DNA from 3 places in the Ruminococcus hominis genome. Region 2 is predicted to be linked to each of the others. Evidence: a T-box and tRNA genes for the amino acid it is inferred to sense, from the RefSeq annotation. Region 2 holds a T-box; the other regions hold tRNA genes.

Region 1 (7,163 bases), 150 kb from region 2:
CAGTACCTCCCATTCCACTCAAGAATCTTCTATTCCTTCTATAATATCAAAAGTTTTTTCACGATTCCCGCCAATCGAATGGCTGATTCTTTTCAGCACGTATTAAATTTCCTTTTTCCGTCAATACTAATCTCTCATAATCTATCCCTTATTTTCATACGTAATATAAGGGAAGTTATCCCTTATTAATTGATTTTTCCCTTATTTTATTATATATTTTAAGGGAAAAGAAGGTGATTATAGAAATGCGTATATTTAATTATTCAAAGATCAAAGAGCAAAAATGGGATTCAGAAATACTTGGACTCATTGCTGCAATCTACAAAGAAGCTGGTAAACAAGAACTCTATTTAAAGCAGCGACCGGAGGAACTTGAAAAATTAGTCGAGATTGCAAAGATTCAAAGTACAGAAGCATCCAATGCAATCGAAGGTATCATGACAACCAACACTCGTATAAAGCAATTAGTGGAAGAAAAAACGACACCGAAAAACAGGGATGAGCAGGAAATCGCCGGCTATCGAGATGTTCTCAATATCATCCATGAAAGTTTCGATGCAATTCCTATTACTCAAGGTTACATTCTTCAGCTTCATAAAATTATGTATAGTCATATGAACAATCCTATGGCCGGACGTACAAAAAATAATCAGAACTATATCAGTGCTACTTATCCTGATGGTCACACTGAAATTTTATTTACGCCACTTGCTCCATATGAAACACCAGCAGCGTTAGAGCGAATCTGTGCAGAGTATAATCGAGTTATCGGGAATTTTGAAATTGAACCGCTCATTGCAATTCCAGTTTTCATCCACGATTTTCTCTGCATTCACCCATTCAATGATGGAAACGGACGAATGAGCCGACTGCTCACTACTCTGCTATTATATAGAAATGGATTTTATGTGGGAAAATATATTTCTCTGGAAGCAAAAATTGCGCAGAATAAGGACTTGTATTATAAAGCACTGAATCAAGCACAAATTGGATGGCACGAAGGTACCGAAGATACTGTTCCATTTATTAAATATATTCTTGGAACTATATTAGCTGCATATAAAGACTTTGAAGACAGATTTTCTATTATTGAAAAGAAGTTACCGGCAATAGATATGGTCCGAATGGCTGCCGAAAATAAAATTGGACGATTCACAAAGCAGGATATACACGAACTCTGTCCTTCTTTAAGTATTAGCTCTATTGAAAGCTCACTCAGAAAACTCGTAGCCACCGGCAAATTAAAACGCGAGGGTGCTGGACGAGCCACTTATTATATCCGTTTATTTTAATCTTAAATATCCTCATCATTTTTGATTTGCAAAAATGGTGAGGATAAACTTTTATCTTCTCATATGAATTTATTTGTCTCCGGTTTCTCATTTGTCCAAGTATTTGCCAATTTGCTTGTACAGATGCCTTTATGGCAACCGTTGTATCTGCACTGCCTTAATATTCGCTGTTGCAGATGCTTTTTTTGAGACCGATGTATCCGCAACTTACTTTTCTTTAAACTTGCAGATGCTTTTCATCCTGCCTGTCATATTAAATTGCATCTACATCACACGTTTTCGATAACGTGAGGATGTTACTCATTGAAATTATGCATCTTCAACCTACTCTTTCTATGCCTTGCGGATACTCTTCAGTAAAAATGTGCATCCTAGCTTGCTCTTTCTATGCTTTGCAGATACTCCCCACCGAAATTTTGCATCTTCAAATCTCCAAAATCCATTCTCTCAGATATCTTTCCCAATATCCTTTACGTTCTATTTACTTCACTGCCTAAGCCAATACATTACTTACCAAAAAATTGATATAAGAAATTCGAGCAAATATGGAGTAAGCGTTGGAGACACTTAGAGCGTAAATTTTTGTGTTAATGAATTTGAACGAACGTGTTTGAAGCTGCGTAGCAGCAAGTTTGAGTTCAAATTCATTTGCTTTTAGCAAAAATTTACGCTCTTATGTGTCTCCCGCTCATGGAATCTGAGCAAGAATTCTTATATCAATTTTTTGTAAGGAACGTATTGCCGCCCAGTGAACTAAATAGCAACTTAGTCCTCTACTTCAATCTTACGAATTGTCTTTTTCTGAATCTCATCTTTGATTGCATCGATAAATACATTCAAATCTTTCGAGCCTTCATCTCCGAGATATCTACTTCTTACAGAAACTTTCTGCTCTTCCTCTTCTTTTGCTCCAACAATCAACATGTATGGAACTCTGTTCAGACGAGCTTCGCGAATCTTATATCCCATCTTTTCTGAACGCTGATCAACAGAGCAACGGATGTTATTTGCTTTGAGTTCTGCTTCAACTTTGGCTGCATACTCATGATATTTATCTGAAATAGGAATTACACGAACCTGTTCCGGACATAACCATGTAGGGAACATACCTGCATATTTCTCAATCAGCCATGCCAGTGTTCTTTCATAACATCCGATAGATGTACGATGAATGATGCATGGACGTTTCTTCTCACCATTTTCATCAATATAATACATATCAAACTGTTCTGCAAGTAATGCATCCCACTGGATTGTGATCATTGTATCTTCTTTTCCGTATACATTCTTTGCATTAATATCTACCTTTGGTCCATAGAATGCTGCCTCTCCGACATCTTCTACAAATGGAATATTGAGTTCCTGAAGCATTGTACGAATATGACCTTCTGTTTCTTCCCAAACTTCTGGTTCACCAATGTATTTTTCTTTATTTGAAGGATCCCATTTTGAAAGATGATATGTTACATCTTCTTCTACGCCAAGTACCTGCAGACAGTACTGAGCTAATGCGATACAATCCTTGAACTCTTTTACCATCTGGTCAGGTCTTACAACCAAATGTCCCTCTGAAATTGTAAACTGACGAACACGAGTCAGACCATGCATCTCTCCAGAATCTTCATTACGGAATAATGTAGATGTCTCGCCGTAACGCAATGGCAGATCACGATAGCTGTGCTGTTCTGCTTTGTATACATAATACTGGAATGGGCATGTCATTGGACGAAGGGCAAATACTTCTTTATCTTTCTCTTCATCACCTAATACGAACATTCCATCTTTATAGTGATCCCAGTGTCCTGAAATCTTGTAGAGGTCGTTCTTAGCCATCAATGGTGTCTTAGTACGAACATATCCACGTCTGCTTTCTTCATCTTCGATCCAACGCTGTAACTCCTGCATAATGATCACACCATTTGGCATAATAAGCGGAAGTCCCTGACCGATTACATCTACTGTTGTAAATAATTTCATCTCGCGTCCGAGTTTATTATGATCACGTTTTTTTGCTTCCTCTAATTGTGTTAAATGCTCTTTGAGTTCGTCTTTTGTAGCGTAAGCTGTACCATAAATACGTGTCAGCATTGCTTTCTTCTCATCACCTCTCCAGTAAGCTCCTGAAGATGATAACAATTTAAATGCTTTCACACCTTTTGTACTCATCAAATGAGGTCCTGCACAAAGATCTACCCAATCTCCCTGTGAATAGAAAGAAATTTCAGCATCTTCTGGAAGATCTTCAATCAACTCAACTTTATAAGGTTCATTTTTCTCCTTGAAAAATGCGATTGCTTCTTCTCTTGATTTTGTAAATCTTTCAATCTTAGCACCTTTTTTGATGATTTTCTTCATTTCTTTTTCAATTGCATCCAAATCATCTCTTGTAAATGACTGACATTCAAAATCATAATAGAATCCTGTATCAATTGATGGTCCAATTGCAACTTTTGCATTTGGATAAAGGTTCTGTACAGCCTCTGCCATTATATGTGATGCTGTATGGCGAAGTGCAGCTAAACCTTTCTCATCTCTTGCTGTAAGAATATTAAGTTCACAGTCTTTATCCAAAACTGTTCTAAGGTCTACAACTTCACCATCTACTTCTCCGGCACATGCTGCTCGTGCAAGACCTTCGCTAATATCGTATGCAACATCAATTACTGTTTTTGCTTCTGAATACTCTTTTTTTGATCCATCTTTTAATGTAATAATCATCATTCTACCTCCTGTTTTGATATTCACTTCAAGCATTTAATACAGGGATTTTACATATTATAAAAACTTTTTCCTTAAAAATAGAAAAAACTTTATCTGTCCCTGCACTTACATGCAAGGGACGGATAAAGTCTGATTACTTTTATATCCGCGGTTCCACCCTTTTTGTTTTCAAGATGATAACAATTACATTGTTATCTAAAACCACTTCATTCATGATTATAACGGAATCACCGGACCGGATTAGGGCCACTCGGAGGTAGTCTTCAAATGATTCCCGTTAAGATGATTCCAGCATATTCATCTCTCTCTGAAACGTTCCACATTCTACTCGTCTCGTCATCGTGTTATCTTCTGACCCTCATTATAGCATTCAAATAAACTTTGTCAACTCAATTTCTTCAATTTTTTCATCTATTTTTCGTCTAAAATATTATGAAATCTTTTTATTCTTCACTATAACTTTTTACTCATCAAATTCTAAAATAACACTGTTTGCTTCCAATCCCATTTGGATATCTACCACTTTGCCATGACGTGTTTTTAATCTTTCATAACTTCGATAATTACCGCTCATTGCAATTGCATGTTCGATTGTATAATAATATGAACTAGGTAATTTTCCTTCAATTACATTTACTTCTTGTCCAATCTCAACCAATCCTGGTCTATCCATAGTAAATTCCATTCTTCTCATGACATTATCCTCCTGTAATATTTAATCTAATGTCTTATAAAATATAAAAAGACTTAAGCATTAGCTTAAGTCTTCTAATATAATGCGCGTGGCCGGACTTGAACCGGCACGGGATCGCTCCCGAGGGATTTTAAGTCCCTTGCGTCTGCCTATTCCGCCACACGCGCGCACTATATACATGGGACCTACAGGGCTCGAACCTGTGACCCTCTGCTTGTAAGGCAGATGCTCTCCCAGCTGAGCTAAGATCCCACATAACGACCCAGAAGAGACTCGAACTCTCGACCTCCGCCGTGACAGGGCGGCGCTCTAACCAACTGAGCCACTGGGCCTTATTAAATTAAATGGACCTTCGGGGACTCGAACCCAGGACCGATCGGTTATGAGCCGATTGCTCTAACCAGCTGAGCTAAAGGTCCATTATATGTCCCTTTCAGGAACAAAGCCGATGATCGGACTCGAACCGATAACCTGCTGATTACAAATCAGCTGCTCTGCCAATTGAGCCACATCGGCATATTGCCTATACTTTGAACAAATATACCTTTTATTCAATTGCACTTTGTGCAAATGACTCCAACGGGAATCGAACCCGTGTTACCGCCGTGAAAGGGCGATGTCTTAACCGCTTGACCATGGAGCCAAATTCTTTTTTTCACTTCTATCAGCGACCGAAATAAATATTACCATAATCTTTTTGTTTTTGCAAGTGATTTCTTTAAAAAAATTCACTTTTCTTATGATAATCATCTTTCATAAAAAAAGCCATAGTTAAAATACAGCTATGGATTCTTTTTAAGCTCCCCGAGTTGGGTTCGAACCAACGACCCTTCGGTTAACAGCCGAATGCTCTACCGCTGAGCTATCGAGGATTACCTTTATTGAAGTATACCTTCAAAACTGCATACAAAGTTTTTTTCATCCATCTTGTTCTCCTATCACCTGTTCTGGTTATGCCCTCGACCTATTAGTAACAGTCAGCTCCATGTGTTACCACACTTCCACCTCTGCCCTATCTACCTCGTCGTCTTCAAGGGGTCTTACTAACTTGACGTTATGGGATATCTTATCTTGAGGGGGGCTTCACGCTTAGATGCCTTCAGCGTTTATCCCTTCCCGGCTTGGCTACCCTGCCATGCATCTGGCGATGCAACAGGTACACCAGCGGCCAGTCCATCCCGGTCCTCTCGTACTAAGGACAGCTCCTCTCAAATATCCTACGCCCACGCCGGATAGGGACCGAACTGTCTCACGACGTTCTGAACCCAGCTCGCGTACCGCTTTAATGGGCGAACAGCCCAACCCTTGGGACCTACTTCAGCCCCAGGATGCGATGAGCCGACATCGAGGTGCCAAACCACTCCGTCGATGTGAACTCTTGGGAGTGATAAGCCTGTTATCCCCAGGGTAGCTTTTATCCGTTGAGCGATGGCAATCCCACTTTATACCACCGGATCACTAAGTCCTACTTTCGTACCTGCTCCACCCGTCGGTGTCGCAGTCAAGCTCCCTTCTGCCTTTGCACTCTTCGAATGGTTTCCAACCATTCTGAGGGAACCTTTGAGCGCCTCCGATACCCTTTCGGAGGCGACCGCCCCAGTCAAACTCCCCACCTGACATTGTCCCCCAGCCGGATCACGGCTGCTGGTTAGAAACCCAATACTGCAAGGGTGGTATCCCAACATCGACTCCACGGCAACTGGCGTTACCGTCTCCTAGTCTCCCACCTATCCTGTACATGCAATATCGAATCCCAGTATCAAGCTGGAGTAAAGCTCCATGGGGTCTTTCCGTCCTGGCGCAGGTAACCAGCATCTTCACTGGTATTTCAATTTCACCGGGTGCATTGTTGAGACAGTGCCCAAATCATTACGCCTTTCGTGCGGGTCGGAACTTACCCGACAAGGAATTTCGCTACCTTAGGACCGTTATAGTTACGGCCGCCGTTTACTGGGGCTTAAGTTCAAAGCTTCGCTTGCGCTAACCTCTCCCCTTAACCTTCCAGCACCGGGCAGGCGTCAGCCCATATACCTCACCTTTCGGTTTTGCATAGACCTGTGTTTTTGCTAAACAGTTGCTTGGGCCAATTCTCTGCGGCCATTCGCATGGCACTCCTTCTCCCGAAGTTACGGAGTCATTTTGCCGAGTTCCTTAACAATGCTTCTCCCGTCGGCCTTAGGATTCTCTCCTCATCCACCTGTGTCGGTTTACGGTACGGGTATGATATAAACAATAGCGGCTTTTCTTGGCAGTTAGCTCACGCTCTTCCCTACTCTTTTTCGGTCCGCATCACGTCTTCCCGTTGCCTGCCGGATTTTCCTGACAGACCGGTACCTCGCTTGCGCCGGGCTTTCCGTTCCCGGCTCGCGCTCTCTCCCTGCGTCCCCACAGTTCTGTTATATCATAGTACAGGAATTTCAACCTGTTATCCATCGACTACGTCTTTCGACCTCGCC
Region 2 (7,163 bases):
TTTTTTATCTTATGAAATGTACCTTTGATATCCGGCTTTTTTATATGCACCTTCTTCATTGATATCCTCTCTGTTCTAATCTGTTACGTTATCTCTTACATGTTTTTTAGTCTATAAGACATTGTTCCAAAATGTCCAAAACGGGGATAATCAACATATGCTGTCAATCCATCCCCATCTCAGATATATCATTTACAGACATTTTAAATCTGTATATTCTATCGCTTTAATCCTTCCAGACGTTCCTGAACCTGTGCCAGCATCTGTGTATATTTTTCCAGTTTCTCTTTTTCTTCCTGTACTTTTGCTTCTGGTGCTTTGCTTACAAAACGTTCATTTGAAAGCATACCTTTCGCTCTTGCGATTTCTTTTGTGAGCTTCTCTTCTTCTTTTTTCAGACGCTCTAATTCCTGCTCAAAATCAACCAGCTCTTCCATTGGAAGATATACAGTTGCTCCCGGAACTACAATAGATACTGCATCATCTGCAACATCTTTCTTTTCGTAGTGAAGAATAATGTCACTTGCAAGCATCAGTGGTTTTACAGAATTTTTAAATACTTCTAAGGCTTCCATTAAGGATTTATTACTGCTAACAATATAAACTTTTGTACGTTTATTGTTTGGAACATTCATCTCTGCACGCATATTTCTGATTCCGCGTGTAATTGCTTTTACATGCTCCATTACCTCTGTTGCTCTTGGGAATTCCCATTCCGTTTTATACTCAGGCCATTTTGACATCATCAAAGATTCTTCTTCCGGTACAAGTGCGCCATAAATCTCTTCTGTGATAAATGGCATAAATGGATGAAGTAATTTCAATGCCTGTCCAAGAACTGTCTTAAGTACCCACAAAACGCACTGTGCTGACTGTGAATCCTCTTCTGCATGATAAATACGATATTTTGCAATCTCTACATACCAGTCACAGAACTCATCCCAGACGAAATCATGTACTTTCTGAACTGCGATTCCAAGTTCAAATTTGTCCATGTTCTCTGTCATTTCTTTTGTCAGACTGTTTACTTTTGAAAGAATCCATCTGTCTGCCGGTTTTAACAAGAAATCTTCTGGCTCTTCTACAACATTTTTCTCCATATTCATCATAATGAATCGAGATGCATTCCATACTTTATTTGCAAAATTACGGCTTGCCTCAACACGTTCATTATAGAAACGCATATCATTACCAGGTGCATTACCTGTAACCAGTGTCAGACGAAGTGCGTCTGCACCATACTGATCGATAATCTCCAATGGATCGATACCATTTCCAAGAGATTTACTCATCTTACGTCCCTGTGAATCACGAACCAATCCATGGATCAATACTGTATTAAATGGACACTTGCCTGTATGCTCAATTCCTGAGAATACCATACGGATTACCCAGAAGAAAATGATGTCATATCCTGTTACAAGTACATCTGTTGGATAGAAGTAATCCAAATCTTCTGTTTTCTCCGGCCAGCCAAGTGTAGAGAATGGCCACAATGCTGAACTAAACCATGTATCCAGAGTATCTTCATCCTGTGTGAAATGTGTACATCCACAATGTGGGCATTTCTCCGGTGCTTCTTTTGCAACTACAAATTCACCGCATTCATCACAATAATATGCAGGGATTCTGTGTCCCCACCATATCTGACGTGAAATACACCAGTCTTTGATATTCTCAAGCCAGTGCAGATAAATCTTATCAAAACGTTCTGGAACAAACTTTAATTCTCCGCTCTTCAAAGCTTCAATCGCTGGTTTTGCAAGCTCTTCCATCTTTACAAACCACTGCTGTTTGATCAATGGCTCTACTGTTGTTCCGCAACGGTCATGTGTTCCTACATTGTGAGAATGTGGAACTACTTTCACAAGATATCCCTGTGCATCCAGATCTGCTACGATTGCTTTTCTTGCTTCATAGCGGTCCATTCCTGCATATTTGCCACCTTTATCATTGATTGTAGCATCATCATTCATGATATTGATCTCTGGAAGGTTATGACGTTTTCCAACTTCAAAGTCATTCGGGTCATGTGCAGGTGTGATCTTAACCGCACCGGTTCCAAATTCTTTATCTACATAATAATCTGCAACGATTGGAATTTCTTTGTTAACCAATGGAAGCAATACATTCTTACCAACGATATCTTTATATCTCTCGTCATCCGGATGTACGGCGATTGCACTATCTCCAAGCATTGTCTCTGGACGTGTTGTAGCAATCTCAAGGAATCTGTCTGTTCCTACGATTGGATACTTAATATGCCAGAAATTACCATTCTGCTCTTCATGTTCTACCTCTGCATCAGACAACGATGTCTTACACTTCGGACACCAGTTAATGATACGAGAACCTTTGTAAATATATCCTTTTTCATACAGATTAATAAACACTTCCTCTACAGCTTTAGAACATCCCTCATCCATTGTAAAACGTTCTCTGTCCCAGTCGCAGGAAATACCCAGTTTCTTCAACTGATTTTCAATTGTTCCCGCATACTCTTCTTTCCACTGCCATGTACGCTCCAAGAATCCTTCACGTCCAAGTTCTTTCTTATCAATTCCTTCTGCCTTTAACTGATTTGTTACTTTTACTTCTGTAGAAATGGCAGCATGGTCTGTTCCCGGAATCCATAATGCATTGTATCCCTGCATTCTCTTATAACGGATCAGAATATCCTGTAATGTATTGTCTAACGCATGTCCCATATGAAGCTTACCAGTAATATTCGGTGGTGGCATTACCGTTGTAAATGGTTTCTTACTGCGGTCTACTTCCGCATGAAAATATTTGTTCTCACACCATCTTTCATATGTCTTTTGCTCAATTGCTTTTGGATCATAAGTTTTTGCCAGTTCTTTACTCACAATTTTCATGATGTCCTCCTTTTGTTTTCATATTATTTTATTTTTTTTGATTTGTCACTATGAGTCACAATTTTTTCACATAAAGTGGAATTGTCAAAATATTCAAGTCGAACGTCCGTGAGACTTGACGCGTGATTCTGGTCAGCAAAGCTGACATATTCCTATCAGAATCACTGCGCATCCTAAGCGGAGCGTTTTTTATATATTAGGAAAGGACTTTCCTAATATATAAAAATACGCCCTTCATATACTTCCGTACATAAAGGGCGAATCATCGCGGTACCACCTTAAGTTCATATACAGACAACTCTTCTGTATACCTCTTTGTTCTATAACGTAAACAACCACGAGATATCCTACTTAATTTCAAATATCCAATTCCAAAGCTACCTTCCACAACCCTTTTTCGAAATCATCTCACAGCCTTTGGATGATTCTCTCTGACGATAGTAATTATGTACTCCTCTTTTTCATTATCTTTATATCTTATTCATATTGATTAGAATACTATCTTCTAACGCACATTATACTATAGCTTTCAATGGAGGTTTTGTCAAGATATTAAAGTGTATTTGATTCATGAAATTGCTATTTAGTTCACGACAGCCCCAAGCAAGAAAAAGACTATGCACTCCTGCGGGAGCTTCGTCGGGCAAACCCGACTCCAATTCGCTGGATTGCATAGTCTTTTCTTGCTTTGTGGTGTATCGTGATTGAAATAGGTGGGGCGATGATGGATTTACTTTTCTGGTGCCTGATGTATCTATATCATGAGGTTATTTGCTTGTACAGATGTCTTTGTGGCAACTGATGTATCTGCACTAGCTTGATATTCGCTGTTGCAGATGCTCTATTGACAACTGATGTATCTGCACTGCCTAGATATTCACTGTTGCAGATGCTCTTTTTGGGCCCACCGTATCTGCAACTTGCTTTTCATTGAACTTGCAGATACTTTTCAGCCTGCCTGTCATGTACAATTGCATCTGCATCTTGCCTTTTCTGGGATTTGAGGATACTGCCTTCGCAAATTTTGCATCTACATCTCACATTTTCGATAACGTGCGGATGCTCCCCATCAAAATTTTGCATCTTCAATTTCCGAAAATCCACTATCGCAGATATCGTCGCTCGATATCCTTTGAGTTCTATTTACTTCACAACTTGAGCCAATACATTACTAAAAAAAATTGATATAAGAAATTCGAGCGAATATGGAGTGAGCGTTGGAGACACTTAGAGCGTAAATTTTTGCGTTAATGAATTTGAACGAACATGTTTGAAGCTGCGTAGCAGCAAGTTTGAATTCAAATTCATTTGCTTTTAGCAAAAATTTACGCTCTTATGTGTCTCCCGCTCATGGAATCTAAGCAAGAATTCTTATATCAATTTTTTTAAGGAACGTATTGCCACCCAGTGAACTAAATAGCAAGCCTCACATATGGACTTACAATTGTATTCCCCTGCGAATCAACTCCTCCTGTCCCGCTAAAGAACCACAAGTACATCTGATCCACCTGATCTTCATCTATGACATAAATCAATGTATAATCCAGTTCTTCTCCTGCTGCAAGTGGGTGCCACAGAGCTTGTTTTAAACGCTGATTTCCATCTGTATAGTACATTTTATCAAAGTAAACCGGAAAACTGCTGCCATCTGATGACATCCATTGTAATGAATAATTCTCGTTCACTGATACATAAGAATCATCCGCTTTTACTATTGTGCCATCTTCCATAGAAGCTAATGTTGTCAAATCCGGTGCGATAGGTACTCCATCTTCTTTGTTCCATTCACTTTGTGTATCTCCGCAATTTTTTGCTGTCATGCGAACGATTACATACTTCGAATTTACTTTTTCTATTCCTTCAATTTCACCATTTTCATTCAAGACACCTCTGTCATGTGATTTTAATGTTCCATCTTCATTCATCCATGGTGCCATTTCATTTTCGTAGTCGATGAAATTTTCTTTTGGATATTCAGCTAATGAAATGCTATCTGCCACCTCTACCGAATTTACAACAAAGCGAATATCCTCTACCTCGTTTTTTAATGCTTCATCTTCTAGCATTGGATCTGTTATTTCATCACCAATCTCATAAATATCTTCCGCCGCAATTTTCTTTAGACCTACTTTTTCTTTTTCTAATTTTTTCTGCTCTGCCTTCGCTTCTTTGATTTCTTCCTCTGTTGCATATGGAACCACCTCGTCAAGCACTGTCACTTTTAAACCTTCGGCAACCTTCAATATCTCTTCATATGGCAAATCACTTCTGCTCCATATTTGGATCGCATACCCTTCATTTTCATCATACAGATAAATATTTTTAACTGTATCATCACTATCAATATAAAAATCCTCTCTGACATATACATCGACCTGCTGTTCTCCCAGGTTCATAACCTTCTGCTGCTGGCTTCTTTTATAATTCATAAATTCTTCTGTCTGTCCCATTCGTTCGATATAATCCAGCTCTGATGCATTCATCGGAATAATACTGATTCCGCCACCTGTTTTATCATTATGCCATTTTCCATAATTCGCAGTATTTTCACCTCCACGTTCATACCCTTCCGGCATATATGTTGGCTCTACGGAAATTGCATGTGCTTCTTTTGTACGGTCTACCTGAAATGTATATTGAATGGAATCGCCTTTCTCTGATTTCAATACGGCCATATACTTATTAGCTGCAAATCCAACAACACTAAGACCGGCGGTTACTGCAATCGCTGCCACTGCAATTTTCCAAGTATGATATTTACTTGTGGATTTCTTATTATGATGAATCCCAAGACATTCATACGTATCCTTGATACGCTGATTTACGTATTCCGGAGTTTCTATATCTTCTGATAAAATCTTTTTAATTTCCTGATCTGAATATTCTCTTTTCACACTATTTTTGTTTTTATTATTCATAAAATCCTTAGACATACGCTCATCTCCTTCCTTGCGCCAGTTCCATTGTATGCATTTTCTTTACTTCTTTTCTTCCTCTGGACAACCTTGTTTTTACTGTGTTTTCTTCCATCTCAAGTAGTTGTGCAATTTCCCTGACCTTAAATCCTTCTGCATAATACAGAATTAAAACCGTCCGATATTTTTCATCCAATTGATTCATTAATTCCTCGAATTCATATCTTGCTGTACTCATCCCCGCGTCTCCCTGCTCTGAAATCACATCATATGAACATTCTCGCTTTCCTTTTCGTAAAATGTCATTACACTTATTTATCAAAATCCGTATCAGCCAGGTTTTAAAATATTTTCTTTCTTTTAAACTATCTATTTTTTCGTAGCATACAATAATGGTATCCTGTATTGCATCCGCAATATCTGCTTCGGAATCAAGATAACTTCTTGCTACTTTATATAAATCTCCCTTTACCATTTCAATCAATTGCACAAATGCCTGGTCATCCTTCTTTTGTGCTCGTTTCACAAGATATTCCACACTACTCCCTCCTTTCAATTATTTGTAAATTGAAAATCGATTTTCCTTTTTTCACTTATTAGACGTTTCAGTATCTTATTTCGTTTCATTATTTCTGCGGAATTTCTATTTAATTCACTAAGTTGGATAAGCATCCCTTAGAAAAATATTTGATATGAATTTCTGTTCAGACTCCGTCAGCGGGAAATACATAAAGGTCAGAATTATTACTAAAAACAGAGCTTAGAAACCAGCAACTCGGGCTGTGCCCTCAAACAGCAAGTTTCTAAGCTCTAACGTAAAATTCTGGCCTTTTACTATTTCCAATCGCTTCCTTTGTATTCGCAGAAATTCATATCAAATATTTTTTCTCAGTACGTTATCGCAAATCTAATGAATTAAAAAGCAGAGCTTTACTGAACAGGCACTGGTATCTCATGTATCTACACATCTCGCTTATTCAATGTTGTAGATATCTTTGTGGTAATCGTTGTATCTGCAAGGCTTGATATTCGCTATTACAGATGTTCTTTTCTTGACCAATGTATCTGCAACTTGCTTTTCTTTGAGCTTGCAGATACTTTTAAGCCTGCCTGTCATGTACAATTGCATCTGCATCTTGTCTTTTCTGGTATTTGAGGATACTTCCTCCACAAATTTTGCATCTTCAATCCCCAAAAATTCACTATCGCAGATATCGTCACTCAATATCCTTTAAGTTCACTCACTTCACGGACTGAGCCAATACATTACTTACCCAAGAATTCTTATATCAATTTTTTGTAAGAAACGTATTGCCATTTAGTGAACTAAATTACATCTTCCCAATCATACTCACAATTGAATATCCATACT
Region 3 (7,163 bases), 2.5 Mb from region 2:
CATATTCCCCTGTGCAAATGCTACGCAGATATCTGCTTTATAATCTGGAATCTCCAACTGCTCCATAAGATATTTTTTCACCAATTGATCTCTAATATTACGCAATTTCAACATAACACATCGAGAACGTATTGTTGGCAATAATACTTCTGCATTCTGTGTTAAAAGCATGATCACTGCATACTCCGGCGGCTCTTCAATCGTCTTTAATAACGCATTCTGAGCCTGTACACTCATCATATCTGCATCATCAATAATATAAATCTTATATTTACTACTATAAGGTTTTATCACAATATCATTATTTACCTGTTCACGAATATCATCTACACTGATCGTCGTCGGTTTTTCATGAACAACACGGATAATATCCGGCTGGTTACCATTCATTGCCTGTTTACAAGACTGGCATTTTCCACATGCATCTCCGTCTGCCTCTCGGTTCTGGCACTGAAGACTCATTGCAAATAGATTTGCCAGTAGTTTCTTTCCAGACCCTCTTTCTCCGTTGAGTATATAAGCATGGGAGACAGTATCCGATGTCACAGCATTCCCAATGTACTGTATTATATTTTTGTGTCCTACAACGTCTTTAAATCCGCTCATTCTATCACCCACATTCTTTAAATTTATTCCCACAGCCATTCAGCCACTTCGACATTCGTATTATAACATAGTTTTTAAGGGAGTCATACCCGCAAATACGAAAAAGCATTCTTTTATATTCACTATATACTATCTAATTTTACGTAAATCCGTTTTCCTGTATACCAATATAATTACAAATCTCACTTACACATTTTTGAAAATCAAAATTTTGAAAACGCTTTGTAATTCCCGCATCCTGTAAATTTTTCTCCGAAAAGTCCTCTGAATCTGCTAAAAATCTTCTGCACATTTCTGCATATTTAGGTGCTGCCTGCTGTCGCTCTCTTTCCAGAGCCCTGCTTAATCGCAATCCATCCTCTACCTCTACATATAACGGAATCATATTTTCTTTTCCGAAATATTTACACATTTCCTTATAAGACACCAACGTGCCAATCACCAGATAACTATATTGCGACAAATCAACTTGTCCATCGTCTGCCGTAAAATATTTCCAAATTCCATGTTTTGTCTGATAAGCACGCTGCTCAATAACACAACCTCTTTTTTCCAATTCCTGAAGTTTATTTTCATCTACAAAATGATATTCCACCCCATCTTGTTCTCCTTCGCGGATTGGTCTTGTTGTATATAAAATTATATTTTTCAATTCCGGTATTCTTTCTTTTATTTTCTTAAAAAGAGAATCTTTCCCAGATGAGCTTTTTCCCATTAAATAAAAAATCTTTCCCATGCTTTTTCCTCTCTCACTGTTACATACATTATAGTTGTTCTATTTTACTAAATTCAAGTCGAGCAACCGCAAGACTTGGCGTGTGATTCTGGTCAGCGTAAGCTGACACATTCTTTACAGAATCACTGCGCATCCTCGCGGAGCGTTTATCTCAGTGGGAGTCCAATCTCCGACTGAGATAACTACATTTTGGGTACTTACTTTAACACTTCTAATTTACCTTCTTCTTTTGCACCCTCAATATCAAAACCTGCACATTCATACTGTATGAGAATTTTAATTGCTTTGTTTGAAATTTGCTCTCCCGGAACTATAATCGGAATCCCCGGCGGATATAGATAAGCATACTCTGTTGAAATATATCCCACACAATTTTTATATTCTAACGATACCACATTTTCCTTATTCTTTGCTTTTTTTATTGCTTCAGCACTCGGATAAACCTGCTCTAATTCTGGTAATTGATAACTGTGGAGTTTAATGTTTTTTTCACAACTGTCTGTTTTTTTTGAAATGTTATCCACATTATTCGGTTCTTTTTCACCTTTTTTATTGAATAACTCTTTTTTATCTAACTCTTCATCTATTTCATATAAGGCTTTCACCAGTCTATCCATTCCATCCTTCTTATCCCCTATAGAAGTCATAGCCAGTACATAACTTCCTGCTGACAGTTCCATTTCCAAATGATAATTCTTTAATAATATCCGATGCAATTCTTTTCCTGTCATTTTGGTATCTTTCACAGAAATAACTAATTTGGATTTATCATATTCTACCTTGCCGGTCTCTACCAATTTCAAATGTTTCAAATGTCGTAAATTTTTTCTCACATTATCTAAATTTTCTACATAGCTTTGAAAATAAGCATCTCTATAATTTTCCAGCATATCTATACATTCATCTATAGAGGCCATTAATATATAAGATGGACTGCTCGACTGAAGCATATGTAAATACATTCTCACCGATTCTCTATCTACGATTTGTCCATTCATATGTATCAATGCTGTCTGTGTCAAAGAAGGGAGTGTTTTATGTATACTCTGGATTACAATATCGGCACCTTTTTCATTCGCATTTCTTGGAAAATATGGATGAAATCCAAAATGTGCTCCATGAGCTTCATCAACGATCAATGGGATTCCATATTCATGAACAATCTTCGCTATTGTTTCTATATCTGACAAAACACCATCATATGTAGGCGAAACTATCATAACTGCTTTTATTTTATTTTCACAATCAGATTTGTAATTTTCCTCTAACTTCTTCCGAATCTTTTCCGGATCTATTTCTCCATTCAATTCTACTTCCGGATCATAATTAGGATAAATATAATCAACATGCAATTCATTCATGTAAATAGCATGATATACCGATTTGTGGCAATTTCTTGCAACAAGAATCCGATCTCCTTTTTCTGTCGATCCTAAAATAGCACTTAAAATACCGACTGTACTTCCATTTACTAAAAAAGCTGTTTCTTCAGCATGAAAAATCTTTGCCGCTCGTTCCTGTTCTTCTTTTAAAATTTCTTTTGAATGATGAAGGTCATCAAATCCTGTAATTTCTGTAATATCATATGCATATGGAATATCCGCTTTTATAAGCTCTTTATTTCTTTTATGTCCCGGCATATGAAATCCATAATAATCAGAGTCACTGTATTTTTTTAATCTTTTATATAAGGTTTCTGACATTGTTTTTAGCGCTCCTTAAACTTAAATAAAAAAAAATCAACGTCTATTCAACGTTGATCATTTACAATGAGCGTGCGGGGATTCGAACCCCGGACAACTTGATTAAAAGTCAAGTGCTCTACCACCTGAGCTACACGCCCATATTCACAGCTATTATTGCAGTGAAAATGCCCAGAGCCGGAATCGAACCAGCGACACGAGGATTTTCAGTCCTCTGCTCTACCGACTGAGCTATCTGGGCATAAGACTTAAAAGTCTTGAATTGCGGGGGCAGGATTTGAACCTACGACCTTCGGGTTATGAGCCCGACGAGCTTCCAGACTGCTCCACCCCGCGATATGAAGTTAACTCTCAAAAAGAGAAAGCCGATGATCGGACTCGAACCGATAACCTGCTGATTACAAATCAGCTGCTCTGCCAATTGAGCCACATCGGCTTGCATTTGCAAGTCCGATTAAAAATCGGAATGGATGGAGGTGGATTCGAACCACCGAAGCAATTTGCAGCAGATTTACAGTCTGTCCCCTTTGGCCACTCGGGAATCCATCCATATTATTTTTTTAAGTGGGACCTACAGGGCTCGAACCTGTGACCCTCTGCTTGTAAGGCAGATGCTCTCCCAGCTGAGCTAAGATCCCACATAACGACCCAGAAGAGACTCGAACTCTCGACCTCCGCCGTGACAGGGCGGCGCTCTAACCAACTGAGCCACTAGGCCGTATTAAATTGAAGGTTGTACCTTCAAAACTGCATACAAAGTTTTTCATCCATCTTGTTCCTATCACCTGTTCTGGTTATGCCCTCGACCTATTAGTAACAGTCAGCTCCATGTGTTACCACACTTCCACCTCTGCCCTATCTACCTCGTCGTCTTCAAGGGGTCTTACTAACTTGACGTTATGGGATATCTTATCTTGAGGGGGGCTTCACGCTTAGATGCCTTCAGCGTTTATCCCTTCCCGGCTTGGCTACCCTGCCATGCATCTGGCGATGCAACAGGTACACCAGCGGCCAGTCCATCCCGGTCCTCTCGTACTAAGGACAGCTCCTCTCAAATATCCTACGCCCACGCCGGATAGGGACCGAACTGTCTCACGACGTTCTGAACCCAGCTCGCGTACCGCTTTAATGGGCGAACAGCCCAACCCTTGGGACCTACTTCAGCCCCAGGATGCGATGAGCCGACATCGAGGTGCCAAACCACTCCGTCGATGTGAACTCTTGGGAGTGATAAGCCTGTTATCCCCAGGGTAGCTTTTATCCGTTGAGCGATGGCAATCCCACTTTATACCACCGGATCACTAAGTCCTACTTTCGTACCTGCTCCACCCGTCGGTGTCGCAGTCAAGCTCCCTTCTGCCTTTGCACTCTTCGAATGGTTTCCAACCATTCTGAGGGAACCTTTGAGCGCCTCCGATACCCTTTCGGAGGCGACCGCCCCAGTCAAACTCCCCACCTGACATTGTCCCCCAGCCGGATCACGGCTGCTGGTTAGAAACCCAATACTGCAAGGGTGGTATCCCAACATCGACTCCACGGCAACTGGCGTTACCGTATCCTAGTCTCCCACCTATCCTGTACATGCAATATCGAATCCCAGTATCAAGCTGGAGTAAAGCTCCATGGGGTCTTTCCGTCCTGGCGCAGGTAACCAGCATCTTCACTGGTATTTCAATTTCACCGGGTGCATTGTTGAGACAGTGCCCAAATCATTACGCCTTTCGTGCGGGTCGGAACTTACCCGACAAGGAATTTCGCTACCTTAGGACCGTTATAGTTACGGCCGCCGTTTACTGGGGCTTAAGTTCAAAGCTTCGCTTGCGCTAACCTCTCCCCTTAACCTTCCAGCACCGGGCAGGCGTCAGCCCATATACCTCACCTTTCGGTTTTGCATAGACCTGTGTTTTTGCTAAACAGTTGCTTGGGCCAATTCTCTGCGGCCATTCGCATGGCACTCCTTCTCCCGAAGTTACGGAGTCATTTTGCCGAGTTCCTTAACAATGCTTCTCCCGTCGGCCTTAGGATTCTCTCCTCATCCACCTGTGTCGGTTTACGGTACGGGTATGATATAAACAATAGCGGCTTTTCTTGGCAGTTAGCTCACGCTCTTCCCTACTCTTTTTCGGTCCGCATCACGTCTTCCCGTTGCCTGCCGGATTTTCCTGACAGACCGGTACCTCGCTTGCGCCGGGCTTTCCGTTCCCGGCTCGCGCTCTCTCCCTGCGTCCCCACAGTTCTGTTATATCATAGTACAGGAATTTCAACCTGTTATCCATCGACTACGTCTTTCGACCTCGCCTTAGGCCCCGACTTACCCAGCGCAGATCAGCTTTACGCTGGAAACCTTAGATATTCGGCCGGAAGGATTCTCACCTTCCTCTCGCTACTCATTCCGGCATTCTCTCTTCTTAAAAATCCACTGCTCCTTTCGGTACAGCTTCGTCTCTTTAAGAATGCTCCTCTACCAATTAACATTCGTTAATTCCTAAGCTTCGGTAGTGTGTTTCAGCCCCGGACATTTTCGGCGCAGGACCTCTCGACTAGTGAGCTATTACGCACTCTTTTAATGGATGGCTGCTTCTGAGCCAACATCCTAGTTGTCTTCGAAATCCCACATCCTTTTCCACTTAACACACATTTTGGGACCTTAGCTGTAGGTCTGGGCTCTTTCCCTTTTGACTACCCAACTTATCTCGTGCAGTCTGACTCCCATACATCATCTACGCGGCATTCGGAGTTTGATATCTCTTAGTAAGCTTTGACGCCCCCTTAAGAATTCAGTGCTCTACCTCCGCAAGACTCGTATGAGGCTAGCCCTAAAGCTATTTCGAGGAGAACCAGCTATCTCCGGGTTCGATTGGAATTTCTCCCCTATCCACACCTCATCCCCACCCTTTTCAACGGATGTGGGTTCGGTCCTCCATTGCCTTTTACGGCAACTTCAACCTGGACATGGATAGATCACCCGGTTTCGGGTCTACTCTGACTGACTTCACGCCCTATTCAGACTTGGTTTCCCTTCGGCTCCACACCTTCAGTGCTTAACCTCGCCAGCCAGCGTAACTCGCCGGACCGTTCTACAAAAAGTACGCGGTTCATCATATAAAGATGTTCCACAGCTTGTAAACATATGGTTTCAGGTTCTCTTTCACTCCCCTCCCGGGGTCCTTTTCACCTTTCCTTCACAGTACTATGCGCTATCGGTCACTAAGAAGTATTTAGCCTTACGGGGTGGTCCCCGCTCATTCCCACAAGGTTTCTCGTGTCTCGTGGTACTCTGGATACCGCCATGTCAACTCGTCTTTCGCTTACGGGGCTTTCACCCTCTCTGGCTGGCTTTCCCAAAACCATTCTGCTAGACTCATTGAATCAATTATACGGTCCGAACCCCGGAGTGCACGCACTCCGGTTTGGGCTCTTCCGCTTTCGCTCGCCGCTACTCACAGAATCACATGTTGTTTTCTCTTCCTCCGGCTACTTAGATGTTTCAGTTCACCGGGTTCCCTTCCTAACGTTATGGATTGGCGTTAGGATACTTGAGGTTTGCTCAAGTAGGTTTCCCCATTCAGAAATCTCCGGATCAATGGATATTTGCTCCTCCCCGAAGCTTTTCGCAGCTTATCACGTCTTTCATCGGCTCTTAGTGCCAAGGCATCCACCATACGCTCTTATCAGCATAACCAACAGACAAGAAACACGGGTTGGTTTCTCATCGACACATACTAGCGTGTATGCGTTGGTAATAGGTCAATTTCTTTTAAGTCTGTTTTCTTCAGACTTTAGTTAATGTTTGTTAACATTACCTCGGATGTCTTGATTAGATATTTTTTAATCTTATCATCTATATTTCTTTGTATGCAATTTTCAAGGTACAATTCTGACTGATGTTTATCAGTCATCAGAAACAAAAATCATTTTTTATCTCTGATCACTGGTAAATCCAGTTTTCTTTTTTTAGATTTGGCGGCCACCTACTCTCCCACACCGTCTCCAGTGCAGTACCATCGGCCGTTTAGGTCTTAACCATCGTGTTCGGGATGGGAACGGGTGTTACCCCTAAACGCATCGCCACCAAAAGGTTTCATTATCAAGTTGTTTCTTGATAACTAAACAATAGA

The links. A T-box is a leader RNA that pairs with one kind of tRNA and senses whether it is charged. The one in region 2 lies ahead of H8S40_RS11220 (valine--tRNA ligase), so its partner is inferred to be a tRNA-Val.
Region 1: it has a tRNA-Val gene. The T-box ahead of H8S40_RS11220 (valine--tRNA ligase) is inferred to sense a tRNA for this amino acid. The anticodon was not compared.
Region 3: it has a tRNA-Val gene. The T-box ahead of H8S40_RS11220 (valine--tRNA ligase) is inferred to sense a tRNA for this amino acid. The anticodon was not compared.

What each region holds. Positions count from the first base shown of each region.
Region 1 covers NZ_JACOPE010000001.1:2,672,560-2,679,722, forward strand. The annotation lists gene H8S40_RS11875 (Fic family protein) at 246-1,292, shown strand; gene thrS (threonine--tRNA ligase) at 2,058-4,013, opposite strand; gene H8S40_RS11885 (hypothetical protein) at 4,477-4,707, opposite strand; tRNA gene H8S40_RS11890 (tRNA-Leu) at 4,791-4,874, opposite strand; tRNA gene H8S40_RS11895 (tRNA-Val) at 4,887-4,959, opposite strand; tRNA gene H8S40_RS11900 (tRNA-Asp) at 4,966-5,039, opposite strand; tRNA gene H8S40_RS11905 (tRNA-Ile) at 5,053-5,126, opposite strand; tRNA gene H8S40_RS11910 (tRNA-Thr) at 5,151-5,223, opposite strand; tRNA gene H8S40_RS11915 (tRNA-Glu) at 5,279-5,350, opposite strand; tRNA gene H8S40_RS11920 (tRNA-Asn) at 5,508-5,579, opposite strand; rRNA gene H8S40_RS11925 (23S ribosomal RNA) at 5,655-7,163, opposite strand, start outside.
Region 2 covers NZ_JACOPE010000001.1:2,524,958-2,532,120, forward strand. The annotation lists gene H8S40_RS11215 (LTA synthase family protein) at 1-59, opposite strand, end outside; gene H8S40_RS11220 (valine--tRNA ligase) at 219-2,867, opposite strand; T-box leader at 3,127-3,350, opposite strand; gene H8S40_RS11225 (DUF4367 domain-containing protein) at 4,289-5,809, opposite strand; gene H8S40_RS11230 (RNA polymerase sigma factor) at 5,814-6,329, opposite strand; gene H8S40_RS11235 (hypothetical protein) at 6,765-7,016, opposite strand; gene H8S40_RS11240 (glucosaminidase domain-containing protein) at 7,123-7,163, opposite strand, start outside.
Region 3 covers NZ_JACOPE010000001.1:15,556-22,718, reverse strand. The annotation lists gene holB (DNA polymerase III subunit delta') at 1-606, opposite strand, end outside; gene H8S40_RS00120 (guanylate kinase) at 746-1,342, opposite strand; gene H8S40_RS00115 (aminotransferase class I/II-fold pyridoxal phosphate-dependent enzyme) at 1,540-3,045, opposite strand; tRNA gene H8S40_RS00110 (tRNA-Lys) at 3,113-3,185, opposite strand; tRNA gene H8S40_RS00105 (tRNA-Phe) at 3,214-3,286, opposite strand; tRNA gene H8S40_RS00100 (tRNA-Met) at 3,308-3,381, opposite strand; tRNA gene H8S40_RS00095 (tRNA-Thr) at 3,409-3,481, opposite strand; tRNA gene H8S40_RS00090 (tRNA-Tyr) at 3,513-3,594, opposite strand; tRNA gene H8S40_RS00085 (tRNA-Val) at 3,611-3,683, opposite strand; tRNA gene H8S40_RS00080 (tRNA-Asp) at 3,690-3,763, opposite strand; rRNA gene H8S40_RS00075 (23S ribosomal RNA) at 3,836-6,727, opposite strand; rRNA gene rrf (5S ribosomal RNA) at 7,004-7,121, opposite strand.